3 regions of the Amnibacterium soli genome follow, and region 1 is predicted to be linked to each of the others. Evidence: predicted binding sites of a transcription regulator. Region 1 holds the regulator's gene; each other region holds the start of a gene.

Region 1 (7,019 bases):
GCGCTGCTGTTCATCACCTACGAGCGCCTGGTCTCGGCGATCCACAACGAGGACACCCTCGCCGCGTACATGACGGACGGGCGCCGCCTCGGCCGCCTGCTCTACGAGGGCCGCTGGCTCGAGCCGCAGGCGCTGATGCTGCGGCAGGCCCTCACCCGCTGGGTCGGCGCGCCGATCACCGGCGAGGTGACGCTGCGCCTCCGCCGGGGCAACGACTGGACCGTGCTGAACACGGTCTCGCCGAACGCGACGTACCACCCGGACCGGCTGTCGATGGAGCGGACCGTCGACGCGGCGTTCAGCCCCGACGACCGCATCGGGCAGCTCACGATGCGCAACCTCGACCTCGCCGACTCCCGCGCGAAGCTGGAGTACTTCGACGGCCTCGAGGTGCTCGGCGGCACGGTCAGCGAGCTGGTCGGCGACCTCGAGCCGGGCCGCGCCTCCCACATCGCCTCCTCCGGCCACGACGACAGCGCCGAGGAGGCGCTCGACGCCGCCGCGATGGAGTCCGGCACCGACTGAGCCCGTCTTCATCTTCACGGAGTTCTGGCGCGGCTTCGCCGCGACTAGAACTCCGTGAAGATGAAAGAGGTCAGGGCCAGAGGTCGAGCTTCGCCGCGAGGGCGGCGAGCGCGGCCGGGCCGGCCGTGGAGGTGCGGAGCACCAGTGGGCCCAGGCGCACCGGCGTCGCGCCGACCGCGGTGAGCCGGTCGAGCTCCTCCGGGGCGATGCCGCCCTCCGGCCCCACGACGAGCACCAGGTCGCGGCCCTCGGGCACGGTCGCGTCGAGCAGGCGGACCTCCGCGGTCGGCTCGAGCAGCAGCACCGTCGCATCGGCGGCCATCGCGGCGACGTCCGCGGTGGAGGCGAGGGGCAGCACCTCCGCGGCCCACGGGCGCATCGACTGCTTGCCGGCCTCGCGGACGATCGACGCCCAGCGGGCGACGCCGCTGTCGACCTTCCCGCCGGTCCACCGGGTGACGCTGCGGGCGGCCGACCACGGCACGACGGCCGCGACGCCGAGCTCGGTCGCCGCCTGGATCGCGGCCTCGTCCCGCCCGCCCTTGGCGAGCGCCTGCACGAGCACGACGCGCGGCGCGGGTGCGGGCTCCTCGCGGAGCGCCAGCACGGCCAGCTCGACGAGGTCTCGGCCCACCGCGGTCGCCTCGGCGTCCGCGACGCGGCCGCGCCCGTCACCGACGACGATCCGCTCCCCCACCCGCAGCCGCGAGACCTGAGCGGCGTGCCGCGCCTCCTCCCCCGTCAGCCGCGCGGCGTCCGCGGTCAACGAGGAGGCGAGGTAGAAGTGCGCCACCGCCGCCCGATCAGACGCCGAGGAAGCGGTCGCGCAGCTTCGCGAAGAGCCCCTGCTGGAAGTGCGAGAACTGCGGCGCCTTCTGCTTGTTCCGGCCCGCCAGCTGCCGCACCAGCTCGGTCGCCTTCGCGTCGAGCTTCGTCGGAGTGACCACCTGCACGCCGATCCGCAGGTCGCCGCGGCCCGCGCCGCGCAGGCGGGTGATGCCGCGATCGGGCACCGTGATGACCTCGGCGCTCTGCGCGCCGGGCTTCACCTCCACCTCGACCGGGCCGTCGAGCGCCTCCAGCGTCGCCGTGGTGCCGAGGATCGCGTCCGTCATCTGCACCTCGAGCGTCGCGAGCAGGTCGTCGCCCGCACGGCTGAACACGTCGTGGTGCCGCACCTTGATCTCCAGGTACAGGTCGCCGGCGGGGCCGCCCGCCTGGCCGACCTCGCCCATGCCGGCCATCTGCAGGCGCAGGCCCGTCTCGACGCCGCCGGGGATGTCGACCGGGATCGTCGTGCGGGCGCGCACGCGGCCCTGGCCCGCGCAGTTCGAGCAGGGGTGCGGGATCACGGTGCCGTAGCCGCGGCAGACGGTGCAGGGCGTCGAGGTCATGACGTTGCCGAGCAGGGAGCGGACGGCGCGCTGGATCTGGCCGCTGCCGTGGCAGATGTCGCAGGTCGCGAGCGACGTGCCCGGCTGCGTGCACGCGCCGTGGCAGACGTCGCAGAGCACCGCGGTGTCGATCTCGAGGTCGCGGTGCGTGCCGAAGACGACGTCCTCGAGGTCGATCTCGACCCGCAGGAGCGCGTCCTGCCCCCGCTCCTGCCGCGACTTCGGGCCGCCGCGCATCCCGCCGCCGAAGAACGACTCGAAGATGTCGCCGAAGCCGAACTGCTGCCCGCCCTGCGAGCCGCCCATGTCGTACTCCTGCCGCTGCCGCGGGTCGGAGAGCACGTCGTAGGCGTGGGTCACGTCCTTGAACTTCTCGGCCGCGTCCGCGCCCGGGTTCACGTCCGGGTGCAGCTGGCGCGCGAGCCGGCGGTACGCCTTCTTGATGTCGTCGGCGGAGGCGTCGCGTGCGACGCCCAGCACTTCGTAGTGGTCAGCCACGTGGGCCCTCCTCGTCGCCGCACCCTGCTGCGGCGGCACGTTCTCGGCCGCGGTCCGCGGCCTCGTGGATCACTCCTCGCCGAGGAGCTTCGACAGGTAGCGCGCCACCGCTCGCACGGCGGCGATGTTGCCCGAGTAGTCCATGCGGGTCGGACCGAGCACGCCGATCCGCGCGACCTCGCCGGCGGACGACCGGTAGCCGCCCGCCAGGATCGACGTCTCCGCGAGCCCGACCAGCGGGTTCTCCCGGCCGATCGAGACGGAGACGCCGCGTTCGTCGAGCTCCATCTCGCGGAAGAGGCGCAGCAGCACGACCTGCTCCTCGATCGCCTCGAGCACGGGCAGGATGCTGCCCGGGAAGTCCCGCTCGGTGCGGGCGAGGTTGGCGGTGCCGGCGAGGATCAGGCGGTCCTGGCGGTCGTCGACCGTCGCGGACAGCGCGGCGCCGATGCGCTCGAGCACCGTCCTGCGCGGCGCGGGCAGCGTCTCGGCGAGCGACTGCAGCGTCGCGGGCACGTCGGCGAGCAGCCGGCCGACGAGCACGCCGTTGATCCGGGCGCGCAGCTCGGCGAGGGCGACGTCGTCGACCAGCGGCTGGTCGTCGCCCTGCGGCAGCTCGACGACCTTCTGGTCGACCCGCCCGGCGTCGGTGATCAGCACGACGAGCAGCCGGCTCGGCGACAGCAGCACCAGCTCGACGTGCCGCACGTAGGAGCGGGGTACCACCGGTATCTGCACCAGGGCGACCTGGTTCGTCAGCTGCGACAGCATGCGGACCGTGCGCGCGAGCACGTCGTCGAGGTCGGCGCCCTCCTCCAGGAAGGTGCGGATCGCCATCCGCTGCGCGGTGGTCATCGCGCGCACCTCGGCGAGGTGGTCGACGAACATGCGGTAGCCCTTGTCCGTCGGCACGCGGCCGGAGGAGGTGTGCGGAGCGGCGATCAGGCCGTCCTCCTCGAGCGCCGCCATGTCGTTCCGGATCGTGGCGGCCGAGACGCCGAACGAGTAGCGGTCGACGATCGTCTTCGACCCCACCGGCTCCCGCGAGGCGACGTAGTCCTGCACGATGGCCCGCAGGACGTCGAGTCCGCGCTCCGAGACCATCGCGCACCTCCCGCCTGGCACTCCTTGCACCGGACTGCCAATTCTAAACCCGACCGCCGACGAGCCTGGCATCGCACGCGGGCCTGTCGATAGCCTGAACGCCGTTCCAGCGGTGCGGCGAGCGCGCCGCTCGAGGTCAGGAGCACGCGATGCGGGAGTCCCGGCCGACGGTCGCGGCGGCACCGCTGCCGCCCGCGGACGAGACGCTCTGGTCGACGCTCGCGCACTTCGGCACCGTCGTCGGCTTCCTGCCGTCCCTGCTGATCCTCCTCCTCGTGGGCCCGCGCAGCGCCCGGGTGCAGGAGGAGGCGGGGAGGGCCCTGGACTTCGCGCTGACGGCCTGCATCGCACTGGTCGCGCTGTGGGTCCTGGGCGCCGCGGCCGGCGGCGTCGCGTCGATCGTGCCCCGCGGCGCCGACCTGCCGTTCCTGCTGCTCGGCTTCCTCATCGGGCTCGTCGCGTTCGGCGGCTGGGTGCTCGTGGTCGCGCTCTCGATCGCCGCCGCGGTGCGGGTGCACCACGGCGCCTCGTTCCGCTACCCGTTCTCGCTGCGCCTCGTCGAGCGGCTGGATCCCGTCAGGAGACGACCGCGACCGATGGCCGCACCCCCGCCTCCGCCCCGGCGCAGCCGCTCAGCCCGAGCGACGAGCGGACGTGATCGACCCTGATCACGTCGGCTCGCCATCGCCTTCATCAGGTGACCGCCTCGCCGCATCCGCCCGGGCGGATGCGGCAGGCTCGCCGTCCGCACATCGAGAGGAACCCGTGAGCGACTACCAGACCCCCTCCGTCACGCCGCGACCCCTGCAGCCGAGCGACGAGCGCATGTGGGCGATGTTCACGCACCTCAGCGCGCTCGTGGGCATCGTGGTCGGCGCCGGCTTCGTCGGCTGGCTCGGCCCGCTGATCATCTTCCTGGTCTTCAAGGACCGCAGCGCCTTCGTGGCGGAGCACGGGAAGGCGACGCTGAACTTCCAGATCACGATGCTCGTCGCCGCGTTCGTCGCCGCGCTGCTGTGGATCGTGCTCGTCGGGTTCCTGATCACCGCCGCGATCTACGTGATCGTGATCGTGTTCTCGATCATCGCGACGGTCGCCGCCAGCCGTGGCGAGCGGTACGTCTACCCGCTCACCATCCGCTTCATCAAGTAGGGGCGGAGCCCTCGGCGGGCAGGAGGCGGCGGACGACGCCGTCCGCCAGCAGCCGGCCCGAGCGCGTCAGCACGACGCGGCCCGCGAACGCCGGCCCCGCCTCCACGAGCCCGTCGGCGAGCAGCCCGGCGATCGCCCGCCGTCCCCCGGTGTCAAGGCGGTCGACGGGCATGCCGTCCGCGAGGCGGGTCTCGAGCAGCACCCGCTCGACCGCGCGGGTCGCGTCGTCGAGCGTCTCCCGGCCCGCGGCCGGCGAGCCGCCCGCGGCGATCCGCTGCGCGTACGCCGCCGGGTGCTTCACGTTCCACCACCGCACGCCGCCGACGTGGCTGTGCGCGCCGGGCCCGACGCCCCACCAGTCCTCGCCCGTCCAGTAGGACAGGTTGTGCCGCGACCGCGCGCCGTCGTGCCGCGCCCAGTTGCTCACCTCGTACCAGCCGTAGCCGGCGGCCGCGAGGCGCTCGTCGGCCAGCTCGTACATGTCGGCCTGCAGGTCGTCGTCCGGCGCCGGCACCTCGCCGGACCGGATCCGGCGCGCGAGCGCGGTGCCGTCCTCGATGATCAGCGCGTACGCCGACAGGTGGTCGGGCTCGAGCGCGAGCGCCGTGTCGAGGCTGCGCCGCCAGTCGTCGAGCGACTCCCCCGGTGCGCCGTAGATCAGGTCGAGGCTGACGTCGAGCCCGGCGTCCCGCGCCCAGCCGACCACGAGCGGCACCCGCTCCGGGTCGTGGGTGCGGTCCAGCACCTCGAGCACGTGCGGCACGGCGGACTGCATCCCGAACGACACCCGCGTGAAGCCCGCATCCGCGAGGGTGCGCAGCGCGGCCGCGTCGACCGAGTCGGGGTTCGCCTCCGTCGTCACCTCCGCGCCCGGCGCCAGGCCGAAAGTGTCGCGGACCGCGCCGAGCATGTGGGCGAGATCGGCGGGCGGCAGCAGCGTCGGGGTGCCGCCGCCGAAGAACACGGTGCTCGCCCGCCGCTGCGGCAGCCCCGCGTCGGCGAGCACGGCGGCGGCGAAGGCGACCTCCTCCGCCGCCTGCCCCGCGAAGTCGCTGCGCCGGGCACCGCGCAGCTGGTCCGACGTGTACGTGTTGAAGTCGCAGTAGCCGCAGCGCACCCGGCAGAACGGCACGTGGAGGTAGACACCGAGCGCGCGGTCCTCCGCGCCGTCGAGCACGGAGGCCGGGAGGCGGCCGTCCGCAGGGGCGGGATCGGCGATCGGCAGGGCGCTGGGCATCAGGATCCATTGTCCGGCTCCGGAAGACTGTCCCCGTGCGCACCCCTTCCGCCAAGACCGTGCTCTGGGACGTCGACGGCACCCTGCTGCTGAACTCCGCGAAGGCCGGCACGTTCTACCACGACGCGATCCGCGAGGTCGCGGGTGTCGGACCGGTGCCCGGCGAGCCCCACGCCGTCGAGCACGGCAAGACCGACGGCCAGATCATCAGCGAGCGGCTCACGCGGTGGGGCGGCGACCCCGCCCTCTTCGACGCGGTCTCGCGGCGCATGGACGAGCTGTCCGACGCGTACCTGACCGACGCCGCCCGCCGGCGGGCCGCACCGGGCGTCGACGCCGCGCTGCACGCGGTCGCGGAGGCGGGCTGGGCCAACGGCCTGCTGACGGGCAACTCGCGGCACCGCGCCCGCGTGAAGCTCGAGGGCGCCGGGCTCGACGTCGACGCGTTCGACTGGGAGCGCTCCTACTTCGGCGACCGGTACCTGCGCCGCAGCGACCTGACCGCCGCGGCGCGGGACGACCTCGCGGGCGCCTCCGCGCTGATCCTCGGCGACACCCCGGCGGACGGCGAGGCGGCCGACGCGGTCGGCTTCCCGTTCATCGCGGTCGCGACGGGCGTCTACTCGGCGGAGGAGCTCCGCCGCACCTCCGCCGTCCTCGTGATGCAGGACCTCGAGCACGGTCTCCCGGCCCTGCTGGACTCCCTCCGCACCCTCTGACCCCGGACTTTGCTCACGCTTCTTGCCGCGCGACGAACCGTCGTGCGGCAAGAAACGTGAGCAAAGACCGCTAGGCGACGTTGGAGGGGTGCAGCGCCCGGACGATGCGCTCGTCCACCTTGCGCTGCAGCGCCTCGGGGTTGCTGCGGCTGAAGCGGGCGAGGCGCGACGGGGCCGGCGCCTCCCACAGCGAGCGCAGGTGGACCCAGACGCCGTCCTGCTCGTCGTGCTCGACGACGAGGTAGCGCTCGGCGACCTCCGTGTGCCCGTGCATCGAGCCGTAGACGAAGCCGATGCGTCCGGGCTCGTCGACGACCGACAGCACCTTGACGCGACCGGCGGCGGGCACGGGCTCGGCGGCCTCGATCACGGCCGTCATGCCGGGCGTGA
Region 2 (7,019 bases), on a different contig from region 1:
CGCTTCAAGCTCGACACGAAGGCCGACGACTTCGCCGCCAGCCTGTCGGGCGGGCAGCGGAAGCTGCTCGAGATGGCGCGGGCCCTCATGAGCCAGCCGAAGATGATCATGCTCGACGAGCCGATGGCGGGCGTGAACCCGGCGCTGACGCAGTCGCTGCTGCACCACATCCTCGACCTGAAGCAGACCGGCATGACCGTGCTGTTCGTCGAGCACGACATGCACGTCGTCCGCGAGATCGCCGACTGGGTCATCGTCATGGCCGAGGGGCGGATCGTCGCGGAGGGCTACCCGGACCAGGTGATGTCGGACCAGGCGGTCATCGACGCCTACCTCGGCTCCCACCACGACACGGACCTCGGCGACCTGTCGGAGGAGCAGCAGGCGGAGCTGCTCGACGAGACGCAGGCCGCGGTCGAGCGCGAGGAGGACGGCACCCATGGCTGACGACGACGTGGTGCTGCGCACCGACGCGCTGCACGCGGGCTACCTGCCCGGCATCAACATCCTGAACGGCTGCACGGTCGAGGTCGGCAAGGGCGAGCTCGTCGGCATCATCGGCCCGAACGGCGCCGGCAAGTCGACGCTGCTCAAGGCGATCTTCGGCCAGGTGAACATCCGCAGCGGCACGGTCACCCTGCGCGGCGAGGACATCACCGGCCTCGGCGCCGACAAGCTCGTGACCAAGGGCGTCGGCTTCGTGCCGCAGACGAACAACGTCTTCCCGAGCCTCACCATCCAGGAGAACCTGGAGATGGGCGTGTTCCAGCGCCCGAAGCTCTACGACCAGCGCATCGACGAGGTGCTCGGGCTGTTCCCCGAGATGAAGAAGCGCCTCAAGCAGCGGGCGGGCTCCCTGTCGGGCGGCGAGCGCCAGATGGTGGCGATGTCGCGCGCGCTGATGATGGACCCCTCCGTGCTGCTGCTCGACGAGCCGAGCGCGGGCCTCTCCCCCGTGCGGCAGGACGAGACGTTCCTCAACGTCGCCCGCGTGAACCGCGCCGGCGTCTCGGTGCTGATCGTCGAGCAGAACGCCCGCCGCGCCCTGCAGATCTGCCACCGCGGCTACGTGCTCGACCAGGGCCGCGACGCCTACACGGGCCGCGGACGCGAGCTGATGAACGACCCCAAGGTGATCGAGCTGTACCTCGGCACGCTCGCCGCGGACCAGGAGGCGGCGCGGGCCAAGTGACCCGTCGGCGGCGTGCGGCGACCGCGTGGGTCGCCGCTGCCGCCGGGGGTCGCCCTCGCGGGCTGCTCCTTCCCCACCGCCCCGGCACCGCGTGCGACGACGCTGCCCGGCGTCTCGGTGCGGGTCGTGCAGTACCGGTCGGACATCCCGCTGCGCCACGTGCAGCTCGAGGTCGTCAACGGGTCCGCGCGCACCGTCGTGGTCGCTGCGGCGTCGCTGCGGGGAGCGGGCTGGTCCCCCGCACCGCACTGGTCCGACGACGACCCGGCCGAGATCCGCGCCGGCACCACCGTCGACCTCCCCGCCGCGCTCACGACGGCCTCCTGCGAGGCCCGGTCGCCCCTCTCCTCCGCCCGGCTCCGGCTGCCGGACGGCTCGACGCGGACCGTGCGGGCGGAGGACTCGCACGGCACCCTCGCGCGGCTGCACGAGCAGGCGTGCTTCGCCCAGGCCGCGACGAGCACGGCGACGATCGTGTTCCAGGGGTTCCGCCCGGAGGGCCGCACCGCCGAGATCCTGCTCGACGTCCGGGGCGGCCCGGACGTCCGTCGGGGGCTGGTCGTCGAGCAGGTGCTGCCCACGACGCTGCTGTCGCCCCGCAGCGGCGACGAGACGTGGCGGGTGGACCGTCGCCTCGCCGCATCCGGCACCGTGCGCCTGCCGGCCGCACCGACGCGCTGCGACCTGCACGCGGTCGCGGAGGACAAGGTCGGGACCGTCCTGCCGGTGCAGGTCCGGCTGGCGGACGGCCGCAAGGGCACGATCGACGCGGTCGCGCCGAAGGCGCTGAAGGACCGCGTGCTCGCCTGGGTCGTCCGCGCCTGCGGCAACACCTGACCAGCGCCGCAGCACTGGAAGCACCGCAGGTGGCGCAGCATCGAGGACGCCCGGGACCCTTCAGACCATCCCGCCTCCCGCACCCCGAGCGCGAAGCGACGCGTACCGCGGCCCGTTCAGGGCCGCGAAGCGTACGAGCTGCGCCGCGGCGGCGCAGCAGTAGACGAAAGGCCCGGGACCGGCTCGCGCCGGTCCCGGGCCCCTGAGGGACTCCTGCGACCTAGTTCTTGGTCAGGTCGCCGAACTCGGAGCCCACGGCGGAGCTCTCGTTGCCCTTGGAGTACTTGTAGATCGAGACGTACGCCTGCGACGGGTCACCGTTCTTGTCGAGGCTGATGGGCCCCGAGATGCCGTCGTAGTCGATGTTCTTCGTGCCGGCCTTGACGAGCTTCGCGCACTCGGCGAACGTCTTGCACTTGGTGCCGCCCGACGTCACCTGCGAGAGGTTGTCGCGGATGGTCGTGCCGTCCGTCTTGCCGCCGACGAGCGCCGCGAGGGCGATCGAGACGGTGGCGTCGTAGGACTCGGGGCCGTAGGAGAACACGGTCAGCGCCTTGAGGCCGTCCGCCTTCGCCTGCGCCTGCATGCGGTCCTTGAAGTCGCTGGTCGCGACGACGCCCGGGTTCGTGAACTGGGCGCCGGCGATGTCGACGTTCTTGAAGTCGGGGGTGATGACGCCGTAGTTGCCGTCCGCGCCCCAGACCTTCGAGAAGGGGTAGCCCGCCTTGTCGATCTCCTGCGAGATGGACTTGATCTGGTCGAACGAGATCACGATCAGGGCGTCCGGCTTCGACGCCAGCGACTTGCTGACCTCGGAGGAGAAGTTCGTCGCGTTCGCGTCGAACGACACGTCGGAGGCGACCTGGCCGCCACCGCTCGTGATGGCCTCCTTGACGCTGTCGTTCAGGCCCTGGCCGTAGGAGTCGTTCTGGTAGAGGACGGCGACGTTGATCGCGCCCTGCTTCAGCACGGCCTGGCCGAGCACGCGGCCCTGGAGCACGTCCGACGGGGCGTCGCGGAAGAAGTAGCCGTTGTCCTTGTACGTGGTGAACGCGGGCGAGGTGTTGGCCGGCGAGAACTGCACGACCTTCGCCTTCGCGATCTGGTCGATGACCGTCAGCGACACGGAGGAGGACGCGGCACCGATGATGGCGCCGACGCCCGAGGAGAGCAGCGACGTCACGGACTGCGTGGCGATGTTCGTGCTGGTGTCGCCCGAGTCCTTCTGGATCGCGCTGACCTTGATGCCCGCGTTCGCCTTGTTGATGTCGGAGACGGCGAGGTTCACGCCGGTGATCTCGGGCGGGCCGAGCACGGCGAGCGTGCCGGTCTGCGGCAGGATCGTGCCGATCTTCAGGTCGAGCGACCCGGCGGAGCTCGAGGACGAGCCGCTCGGGGACGAGCCGGAGCAGGCGGTGAGGGCGACCGCAGCGGCAGCGGTGAGGGCGATCGCCACCGCAGCGCGACGTCCGCGTCGAATTCCAGGCATGGATGTCCTTACTTCTTCGGTCAGGGCAGGTCCGTGCGCGGGGCGCCGAACACGAGGAACCTACGGAAATCAGGTTCCGGGCGTGTTTCAGGCGGCGTTCATGTCCGATTCGTTGTGAATCCGTGACCCTTTCGCGGGCCGTGCGGCGCTCAGGCCGCGGAATCCGCGGGAACGGCGGCGGCCCGACGGGGCCGGGAGCGGACGACCGACTCCCCGACGAGGATTGCGAGCGCGGCCCAGACGAGCGCGAAGCCGGTCCAGCGCGCGGAGGACATCGGCTCGTGCAGCACCGCGACGCCGATCGCGAGCTGCAGGATCGGCGCGACGTACTGCAGGAACCCGACGATGGAGAGCGGCAGGCGCCGGGTCGAGGCGGCGAAGAGCAGCAGCGGGACCGCGGTGCCGATGCCGGCGGAGGTGAGCATCAGGGTCGGGAACCAGCCGGCGGTGCCCCACGCGAGCCCGGAGGTCGTGCCGACGACGATCAGCTGCACGATCGCGACCGGCACGAGCCAGGCGGTCTCCAGGGTGAGGCCGGAGACCGCGTCGACGCGGCCGAGTCGCTTCTTCACGAGGCCGTAGAAGCCGAAGGACGCCGCGAGCGCGAGCGAGATCCACGGCAGCGAGCCGGTCTCGACGGCGAGCACCACGACCGCGAGCGCGCTGACGCCGATGGCGACCCACTGCACGGGGCGCAGCCGCTCCCGCAGCACGACCACCCCGAGCAGGATCGTGACGATCGGGTTGATGAAGTAGCCGAGGGCGGCGTCGACGACGCGGCCGGAGGTGGAGGCGATCACGTAGACCGTCCAGTTCACCCAGATGAGCGCACCGGCGAGCGCGAAGGACGCCACGGCGGACCGGTCGCGGAGCACGCCGCGGAAGCGCCCGAAGCCGCGCGTGACCCCCAGCAGCAGGAGGCAGAAGACGAGCGAGAAGACGATCCGCATGCCGACGATCTCGAACGCGCCGGCCGGCTTCATCAGGAGGAAGTAGACGGGCATCGCGCCCCAGAGCCCGTAGGCGCCGATCCCGAACAGCAGCCCCGCCCGGGTCGACCCCTGGTCCTCCGACGTCACCGGGCGAGGGTAGTCCGTCGCGGCTCAGCGCTCAGACCGCGGTCGGCCCCTGACCACCCGAGCCCACCCGCCTCACCGACGACCCGCTGTCGCGTACCGCGGCGCGTGCAGCGCCGCGAAGCGACACAGGGCTTCGATCCGCCGCGGATCGAAACCCCATGAACACGGAAGGCCCCCGCACCGAGCGGTGCGGGGGCCTCCGAGAAGCGGGATGCGCTCAGCGCACCACGACGGCGAGCACGTCGCGGGCGGAGAGGACCAGGTAGTCCTCGCCCTGCACCTTGACCTCGGTGCCGCCGTACTTCGAGTAGATGACCCGGTCGCCGACGGCGACGTCGAGCGGCACGCGGTTGCCGTTGTCGTCGATGCGACCCGGTCCGACGGCGACGACCTCGCCCTCCTGGGGCTTCTCCTTGGCGGTGTCGGGGATGACGAGCCCCGACGCGGTCGTCTGCTCGGCCTCGACCTGGCTGATCACGATGCGATCCTCGAGCGGCTTGATGGAGACCGGCACGGTCCACCTCTGCTTTCCTGAGTGCTTCCTGCTGCCAATCGGAAGGACTGGCACGTGTGGGTTGGCACCCCGCACCGCAGAGTGCCAGCTCCCAACCCTAGGGCCCCCCTGGCACTCATGCAATGCGAGTGCCAGGCGCCGCCTACGGTGGAGGGATGGAACGCAGCGAGCTCGAGGCGCTGCTCAGCAGCCGGGTGCTCACGGCCGTCGACGACGAGGCGCGGCCGGAGACGCCCGCGGACGTGCTGGCCCGCTCCACGGCCCTGCGCCGCGCGGGCTTCGCGCCCGAGGAGGCCGCGGCGATCCTCACGCAGGCGGCCCTCCGCCGCCGCGCGCGGGTGAAGTTCGGCGAGTTCGCGGACCGCATGCTGTTCACCCGCGCGGGGCTCGAGCAGGCGACGCGGCTCGACGTGGCCGCCCGGCACGCCGCCCGCTTCCGCGATGCGGGCATCCGCCTCGTCGCGGACCTCGGCTGCGGCATCGGCGGCGACGCCCTCGCACTGGCCGCGATCGGGCTGCAGGTGCGGGCCGTGGAGCGCGACGAGGTCACGGCCGTGCTCGCGCAGTACAACCTGGCGCCGTTCCCGGAGGCGGAGGTGGTCGTCGCCGACGCCGAGCAGGTCGACCTGGCCGGGGTCGACGGGGCGTGGATCGACCCCGCCCGCCGCACGGCCGGCCACACCGACACCCGGCGGGTCGACGCGGCCGACTACAGCCCCTCCCTCGCCTTCGTCGAGCGCACGGCGGCCCGCCTGCCGACCGGCGTGAAGCTGTCCCCGGCGCACGACCGGGCCGACCTGCCGGAGGACGCCGAGGCCCAGTGGGTGTCCGACCGCGGCGAGGTCGTGGAGCTGGTGCTGTGGCGCGGCGGGCTGCAGCGCGAGGGCGTGCGCCGCGCGGCCCTGGTGTCGGGTCCCGGCGGCGTCGCGGAGCTGACCGCCGCGGCGGACTCGGCGGACGAGCCCGTCGGCGGGCTCGGCGACCACGTGCACGAGCCCGACGGCGCGGTCATCCGGGCCCGCCTGATCGGCGACCTCGCCCGGGCGACCGGCACCCGGCCGATCGGGCCGGGCATCGCCTACCTGACCGGCGACGGGCCGTCCCCGTCGCCGTTCACGACGTCCTTCGCCATCGACGCCGTGCTGCCGTTCGACAAGCAGCGGATCCGCAAGGAGCTGCACGCCCGGGGCATCGGGCGGCTGGAGATCAAGAAGCGCGGGGTCGACCTCGACCCCGCGCGCTTCCGCAAGGAGCTCGCGCTGCGGGGTGACGAGGAGGCGGTGCTCCTCGTCACCCGCACGGCGGGCTCCCGCGTGGCCCTGCTCTGCCACCGCTGACGCGGCGGCAGGAGGCGTCAGGGGGCGGTGGTGCTCGCGTCCTGCGACGCCGCGTAGGCGAGCGCGACGATGACCAGCACGATGACGATCAGCGAGATCAGGAAGCCGACGATGCCGAGGATCAGGCCGGTCAGCCACAGGCCCTTCGCCTGGGGCTCGCGTCGGCGCGCGATGAAGCCGAGCACGGCGCCCGCGGCGCCGAACAGCAGGCCGATCCAGAACAGCGAGGTGAGGATCCCGAGGATGCCGCCGATCAGCGACAGGATGCTCAGGACCGGGGTCTGGTTGGTCGGGCGGGGCCCGGCGGCGTAGGCGTCGGCCGAGTTCGGCGTGGACGGCGGGGTGGGCTGGTAGTCGCTCATGGCTCCTCATCGACGGGAAGGTCGCGCCATGGTCCCAGCGCGCGGAGCCGAGCGTCAATGCGAGGGGCCGGAACGGTGCCCGGATTGGGGTCAGCCGACCAGGACCCGACCGACCGGCAGGCTGGAGTCGACGCCGAAGCCGGCGCCGCTGGGCGCACTGCCCGCCTCCACGAGCCGCGCGCCGAGGCCGGCGATCATCGCGCCGTTGT
Region 3 (7,019 bases), on a different contig from region 1:
GAGGAGTCCGGCCCTTCCGGTGCGTGCTACGGCTGGATCAGAAGTCCATACCCGCGCCGGCGTCGGCGCCCACGGGGGCGCCGGCCTTCTCCGGCTTGTCGGCGACGACGGCCTCGGTGGTGAGGAACAGGCCCGCGATCGACGCCGCGTTGAGCAGCGCGGAGCGGGTGACCTTCACCGGGTCGTTGATGCCGGCGGCCAGCATGTCCACGTACTCACCGGTCGCGGCGTTGAGGCCGTGTCCGACGGGCAGGTTGCGGACCTTCTCGGCCACCACGCCGGGCTCGAGGCCCGCGTTCAGCGCGATCTGCTTGAGCGGCGCGTCGACGGCGACCTTGACGATGTTGCCGCCGGTCACCTCGTCGCCCTGCAGCTCGAGCTTCTCGAACGCGGTCTTGCCGGCCTGGATGAGGGCGACGCCACCACCGGCGACGATGCCCTCCTCGACGGCGGCCTTCGCGTTGCGGACGGCGTCCTCGATGCGGTGCTTGCGCTCCTTGAGCTCCACCTCGGTGGCCGCACCCGCCTTGATGACGGCGACGCCGCCGGCGAGCTTGGCGAGGCGCTCCTGCAGCTTCTCGCGGTCGTAGTCCGAGTCGGTGTTCTCGATCTCGTTGCGGATCTGCTGCACGCGGCCGGCGATCTGCTCGCCGTCGCCGGCGCCCTCGACGATCGTGGTCTCGTCCTTGGTGATGACGACCTTGCGGGCCTGACCGAGCAGGTCGAGGGTGACGTTCTCGAGCTTGAGACCGACCTCCTCGGAGATGACCTGGCCGCCGGTCAGGATCGCGATGTCCTGCAGCTGCGCCTTGCGGCGGTCGCCGAAGCCCGGGGCCTTGACGGCGACGGACTTGAAGATGCCGCGGATCTTGTTGACGATCAGGGTCGCGAGCGCCTCGCCGTCGACGTCCTCGGCGATGATCAGCAGCTGCTTGCCGCTCTGGATCACCTTGTCGACGATCGGCAGCAGGTCCTTGATGTTCGAGATCTTGCTGTTGACGATCAGGATGTACGGGTCCTCGAACACCGCCTCCTGGCGGTCGGGGTCCGTGACGAAGTACTGCGACAGGAAGCCCTTGTCGAAGCGCATGCCCTCGGTCAGCTCGAGCTCGGTGCCGAAGGTGTTCGACTCCTCGACGGTGACGACGCCCTCCTTGCCGACCTTGTCGATCGCCTCGGCGATGATCGCGCCGATGGTCTCGTCGCCGGCGGAGATGGACGCGGTGGCGGCGATCTCCTCCTTGGTCTCGACCTCCTTCGCGGCGGACAGCAGCTCGGCGACGACGGCCGCGACGGCCTTGTCGATGCCGCGCTTGAGGCTGATCGGGTCGGCGCCCGCGGCGACGTTGCGGAGGCCCTCGCGGACCAGCGCCTGCGCGAGGACGACCGACGTGGTCGTGCCGTCACCGGCCACGTCGTCGGTCTTCTTCGCGACCTCCTTGACGAGCTCCGCGCCGATCTTCTCGTACGGGTCGTCGAGCTCGATCTCCTTGGCGATCGAGACGCCGTCGTTCGTGATCGTGGGGGCGCCCCACTTCTTCTCGAGCACGACGTTGCGGCCGCGCGGGCCGAGCGTGACGCGCACGGCGTCAGCGAGCGTGTTCAGGCCACGCTCGAGGCCGCGGCGGGCCTCCTCGTCGAAGGCAATGATCTTCGCCATAAGTGCTTCGTCCTCCCTGGACGGTGACGGTCGGGACGGCGTGCGTCTCCGGGTGGGGCCACCACGCCTGGCACTCGATCAGACCGAGTGCTAAAGCATTTTGGCAGTCGCCCCTGAGGAGTGCAAGCCGCGGCGGCCGCGCTCGCCCAGGGCGGAACCCGTACGGCGACGGGAACCACCCGCCTGCCGGAGCGTCCGCCCGCCCGGTCGCCACCTGCTCCGCGGCACGGGCTCGAAGCAGGTGCGGCGCACCGCGGGTCGCGTCCGCGACGCGCGGAGCGGCAGGGCTCTCGATCCGCTCGCGGATCGAAGGCCGTCAGCTGGGCCGGACGGCCTCCGCCTGAGGGCCCTTGTCGCCGGCGCCGACCTGGAACTCGACGCGCTGCCCCTCCGCGAGGGAGCGGTAGCCGGTCATCTCGATGGCGGAGAAGTGGACGAACACGTCCTGGCCGTCGCCGTCCTCCGTGATGAAGCCGTAGCCCTTCTCGGCGTTGAACCACTTCACGACACCGGTTGCCATCAGGCGCTGCTCCTCACCTCGCGGCGGGGCTCCCCCGCTGCACGAGGGCAATCCAACAGCGCCCGCGGTGCGCCCGGAGGCGCTGGAGCGCCCTGCGCGAGGATCGTCGACGACTCTCAACACGCCGGAAACCGCGCCGAAACACGCACGGCCGGAACGGGCGGATCCGCGTCAGGAGGAGGCGGTGAAGTCCGAGCCGAGCACGACCGTCAGCCGCGTCCTCCCCTTCACGTCGAACCGGTCCGACTGCTGCGTGCGGCCGATCCCGAGCGACTTCGCCAGCCCGAGGGCGGCGCCCTGGGAGGCCTTGTCGCCGTAGTAGACGGTGGAGACCTTGACGCCCTGCGTGTCGGCGTTCGCGGTCGACGCGACCTTCCAGCCGTCGCTCTTCGCAGCGGCGGCCGCGCTCGCGGCGAGTCCCGAGGTCTTCGTCGCGTTCAGCACGACCACGGAGGCGTCCGGGTCGATGGTCGCGGCGGGCGCCGCAGCCGACGCGGCGCTCGAGGTGGTCCCGCCGTCACCGGTCGTGGCGACGCCGCGCTCGATGACCGACAGGCCCAGCACCCCGGCGCCCACGAGCACGCCGGTGGCGAGCGCGGCCCAGCCGAACGTCGCCAGCCCGCGGCCGCGACGGGCCGGTGCCCGGTGCGCGCCGACCCGCGCGAGGTCGGTGGGGACGTCGTCGAACCGATCGCGCGGTCGCGCGGTCGCGCCTCTTTCCACTGTTCTCCGTGTTCCTGCCGCACCGGGGACGACCGGCACGGCTCCTGTCGCGCTCAGCTCGAGTGCCGGCGCAGCAGATCGGCGCGCCGTACCGTTCGGGCATCGCGGAGGCGCTGGAGGCGCGTCACGAGCATGGGATCCTCCCGCAGAGCGGCGGGCGCCTCGATGAGCGCGCCGAGCACCTGGTAGTAGCGGGCGGCGGAGATGCCGAACTCCTCGCGGATGGCCTCCTCCTTCCTCCCTCCGCGGCGCCACCAGGCGCGCTCGAAGGCGAGGATGTCGAGCTCCCGGGCGGAGAGCGCCGGCTCGCCGCCGGTCGGGTCCACGGATTCGTCCACGTCGTGCTCGGTGTCCTTCCGTGCGGCCCGCCCCCCTCGTTCGAGGGAATAGGAGGGATGCTAGAAGCGCTGGCTCCCCGTGAGGCGGAAGCCGAACGCCGTGTCCGCTCATGCGAGCACGGACGCCCGCCGGGGAGGCAGCGATGACCTACGAAGTGACCAAGACCGACTCCGAGTGGCGAGCCGCCCTCGACCCGAACGAGTTCAAGGTGCTGCGCGAGGCGGCGACCGAGCGCCCCTGGTCGGGAGCCCTGCTCGACGAGCACCGCGACGGGCTGTTCCGCTGCAAGGCGTGCGACGCGGCCCTGTTCCGCTCGACCACAAAGTTCGAGTCCGGCTCGGGCTGGCCGTCGTTCTACGAGCCCGTCTCCGCCGACGCCGTCGAGCTGAAGGTCGACACCGCCTGGGGCATGACCCGCACGGAGGTGCTGTGCGCCCGGTGCGGCTCGCACCTCGGGCACCTGTTCGACGACGCCCCGCAGACCCCGACGGGCGACCGCTTCTGCATGAACTCGATCTCCCTTTCCTTCCACGAGGAGTGAGACCGGGGGCGGAGCGCCGTTCGTAGACTGACGGAGCGCCGGGATAGCTCAGTCGGTAGAGCGCCGCCCTTGTAATGCGGATGTCGTCGGTTCGATTCCGACTCTCGGCTCCAGCGCGCACATGCAGAAGGCCCTCCCCGCGGACTCGGGGAGGGCCTTCTGCATGACTCCGGAGGCGCTACTCCGACTTCGTCGCGCTCGGCGTCGGGGTCGGCGCGGCGGAGGCCGAGGGGCTCGGCGTCGCGGCGGCGGCACCGCCCACGCTGGTGACGAAGCTGCCGAAGTTGGTCGAGCCGTCCCAGTAGCGGCCGTTCACGACGACGGTCGGGGTCGACGCCCGGTTCTTCGTCGGGATCGTCACCTTCGCGAGCGAGCCCGTCTTGTCGATGAACTCGTCGGTGCGGGCCTGCACCCACGCCTTGAACTGCTGGTCGCGGATCGCGGTGGTGATCTGCGCGACGTTGCTCGGCTTGACCTGCTTCACCAGCTCGATCAAGCGGTCGTCGGTGAGGCCGGGGCCGCCCTCCTTGGGCTGCACGTCGGTGCGGTACAGCAGCTCGTGGAACGCCGCGTAGGTGTCCGGCGAGTAGTTCGCGACTGCTGCGGCCGCGTTGGCCGCCCGCGTCGAGTAGCTGTTGTCGGTGAAGTGGTTGTCGAGGATCGCGACCGGGTGGTACTGCACGACCGCGGCGCCGCTCGTGATCAGCTGCTTCACCTGGCTGCCGTAGGTCTGCTCGAAGCTCTGGCAGGCCGGGCAGCCGAAGTCCTCGTAGGCCTGGATCAGCACGACGCCGTCGCTGGGCGTGGGCTGCGGCGACGGGGTGGCGTCGGAGGACGGCGCGGCGGTCTTCGCCGCCGTCAGCTGCGCGCCCTGGATGGTGATGCCGCCGCTCGCCATGTTGCGCGGGCCCGGCCCGGGCGGGCGCACCGAGTTGACGATGATCACGGCGACGATCGCCACGATGGCGACGATCACGACACCGATGGTCGCCTGCAGCACGACCTTGTTGCGGCGCTCGCGGCGCTGCTGCCGGAGGCGCTGCTCGCGGGCCTTCTCCCGGGCGGCGTCACGGCGCTCGTTCTTCGACGCTCTCGCAGCGTTGCTCATGGATCCCTCCTGCGACCGCCGACCGGCGGCACGGGCAGGCATGGTAACCGCCGTGCGTAAGGGCGGCGCATAGGCGCCCCGCCCGCCCCAGCGCCCGCGTGCCATACTGAGCGCGTCCGGCGATGGCGCCGGGCATGACCACTGGTCATCCTCACTACGGATCGTCCGGCACGTACCTGCCGGTGAAGGAGATTCAGCCATGGCAACCGTGACCTTCGATCACGCGACCCGCCTCTACCCCGGCGGCACGCGCGCCGCGGTGGACGCGCTCAACCTCGAGGTCGCCGACGGCGAGTTCCTCGTCCTCGTCGGCCCCTCCGGCTGCGGCAAGTCGACCTCCCTCCGCATGCTCGCGGGGCTCGAGGAGGTCAACGACGGCCACATCTACATCGGCGAGAAGGACGTCACCGACATCCCGCCGAAGGACCGCGACATCGCGATGGTCTTCCAGAACTACGCGCTCTACCCGCACATGACCGTCGCCGAGAACATGGGCTTCGCGCTCAAGATCGCCGGCGTCGGCAAGGACGAGCGCGCGAACCGCGTGCTCGAGGCCGCGAAGCTGCTCGATCTCGAGCCCTACCTGGCCCGCAAGCCGAAGGCCCTCTCCGGTGGTCAGCGCCAGCGCGTCGCCATGGGCCGTGCGATCGTCCGCCAGCCGCAGGTGTTCCTCATGGACGAGCCGCTGTCGAACCTCGACGCGAAGCTGCGCGTGCAGACGCGCACGCAGATCGCCTCCCTGCAGCGCCGCCTCGGCGTCACCACGGTCTACGTCACGCACGACCAGACCGAGGCGCTCACCATGGGCGACCGCATCGCGGTGCTGAAGGACGGCATCCTGCAGCAGGTCGGCTCGCCCCGCGAGCTGTACGAGCGCCCGAACAACGTGTTCGTCGCCGGCTTCATCGGCAGCCCGGCCATGAACCTCTTCCCGTCCGACCTCGTCGAGGGCGGCGTGAAGTTCGGCGAGTACCTCATCCCGCTGACGCGGGAGACGGTCGCGGGCTCCAGCGGCAAGCAGGTCACGATCGGCGTGCGCCCCGAGGACGTCGAGGTCTCCACCTCGCGCGGCGACGGCCTGCCCGTCGTCGTCGACCTCGTCGAGGAGCTCGGCGCGGACGGCTACCTCTACGGTCACGCGGAGGTGAACGGCCGCCGCACCGACATCGTCGCGCGCGTCGACGGCCGTGCGCACCCGCAGGTCGGCGAGACGGTCTACCTGCACCCGCAGCAGAACCACACGCACGTGTTCGACGTCGAGTCCGGGGCGCGCCTCTCGGCTGCTGTCACGGCTTGAGCGACTCGTTCGGGGACTCGCTCTCCATCACGGCGGCGACGGTCGATCCGGCGCTGCTGGACCTGCCGTGGAGCATCCCCCTCGAGCAGTGGACCGCCGAGCACATCGCGGCCCTGCCGAAGGGGATCTCCCGGCACGTCGTCCGCTTCGCGAACCTCTCGGGGTACGTCGTCGCGGTGAAGGAGACGTCGACCGATCTCGCCCAGCGCGAGTACGACATGCTCCGCACGCTGCAGCGCATGGACGTGCCGTGCGTCGAGCCGGTCGCTGTGATCAGCGGCCGGCTCGACGAGAACGGGGCGGAGCTGGCGACGGTGCTCGTCACCCGCCACCTCCGCTTCTCCCTCCCCTACCGCGCCCTGTTCTCGCAGACGCTGCGGCCCGACACCGCGACCCGCCTGGCGGACGCGCTCGCGCTGCTGCTCGTGCGGCTGCACGTGATCGGGTTCTTCTGGGGCGACGTGTCGCTGTCGAACACGCTGTTCCGACGTGACGCGGGCGCCTTCGCGGCGTATCTCGTCGACGCGGAGACCGGGAAGCTGTACTCCGGCGGCCTGTCCAAGGGGCAGCGCGAGAACGACCTCGAGGTCGCCCGCGTCAACATCGCCGGCGAGCTGATGGACCTCGCGGCCGGCGGCCACGTCGACGAGGACCTCGACCCGCTCGTCACGAGCGAGCGGATCGTGTCGCAGTACCGGATGCTCTGGAACGAGCTGATGGGCCGCGAGACCTTCGCCTCCTCCGAGCGCTGGCGCATCAACGAGCGGGTCGACCGCCTGAACGCGCTCGGCTTCGACATCGAGGAGCTGTCGATCCGGACCGGTGCCGGCG

Evidence for each region. The regulator HrcA, encoded in region 1, represses chaperone genes, less so after heat shock. The targets are predictions, from matches to a motif close to TTNGCACTCGNNNNNNNCGAGTGCNAA.
Region 2: a site for HrcA is predicted at 5,220-5,246, ahead of groES (co-chaperone GroES). Genes of this name have one in related genera too.
Region 3: a site for HrcA is predicted at 1,728-1,754, ahead of groL (chaperonin GroEL). Genes of this name have one in related genera too.

Annotation. Positions count from the first base shown of each region.
Region 1 is NZ_BAABLP010000002.1:808,911-815,929, forward strand. Features, by position in the region: gene argG (argininosuccinate synthase) at 1-525, shown strand, start outside; gene ABEA53_RS07850 (16S rRNA (uracil(1498)-N(3))-methyltransferase) at 596-1,318, opposite strand; gene dnaJ (molecular chaperone DnaJ) at 1,329-2,417, opposite strand; gene hrcA (heat-inducible transcriptional repressor HrcA) at 2,487-3,521, opposite strand; gene ABEA53_RS07865 (magnetosome magnetite crystal formation protein family) at 3,671-4,189, shown strand; gene ABEA53_RS07870 (DUF4870 domain-containing protein) at 4,287-4,673, shown strand; gene hemW (radical SAM family heme chaperone HemW) at 4,666-5,910, opposite strand; gene ABEA53_RS07880 (HAD family hydrolase) at 5,946-6,629, shown strand; gene ABEA53_RS07885 (DUF1990 family protein) at 6,700-7,019, opposite strand, start outside.
Region 2 is NZ_BAABLP010000004.1:426,930-433,948, reverse strand. Features, by position in the region: gene ABEA53_RS11695 (ABC transporter ATP-binding protein) at 1-447, shown strand, start outside; gene ABEA53_RS11690 (ABC transporter ATP-binding protein) at 440-1,192, shown strand; gene ABEA53_RS11685 (hypothetical protein) at 1,205-2,029, shown strand; gene ABEA53_RS11680 (ABC transporter substrate-binding protein) at 2,250-3,485, opposite strand; gene rarD (EamA family transporter RarD) at 3,668-4,597, opposite strand; gene groES (co-chaperone GroES) at 4,815-5,111, opposite strand; gene ABEA53_RS11665 (THUMP-like domain-containing protein) at 5,267-6,448, shown strand; gene ABEA53_RS11660 (DUF4190 domain-containing protein) at 6,466-6,810, opposite strand; gene tsaD (tRNA (adenosine(37)-N6)-threonylcarbamoyltransferase complex transferase subunit TsaD) at 6,901-7,019, opposite strand, start outside.
Region 3 is NZ_BAABLP010000005.1:38,431-45,449, reverse strand. Features, by position in the region: gene groL (chaperonin GroEL) at 38-1,660, opposite strand; gene ABEA53_RS12445 (cold-shock protein) at 1,977-2,180, opposite strand; gene ABEA53_RS12440 (LytR C-terminal domain-containing protein) at 2,352-2,903, opposite strand; gene ABEA53_RS12435 (DUF3263 domain-containing protein) at 2,957-3,241, opposite strand; gene msrB (peptide-methionine (R)-S-oxide reductase MsrB) at 3,385-3,783, shown strand; tRNA gene ABEA53_RS12425 (tRNA-Thr) at 3,821-3,896, shown strand; gene ABEA53_RS12420 (DsbA family protein) at 3,962-4,891, opposite strand; gene ABEA53_RS12415 (ABC transporter ATP-binding protein) at 5,091-6,188, shown strand; gene ABEA53_RS12410 (DUF4032 domain-containing protein) at 6,185-7,019, shown strand, end outside.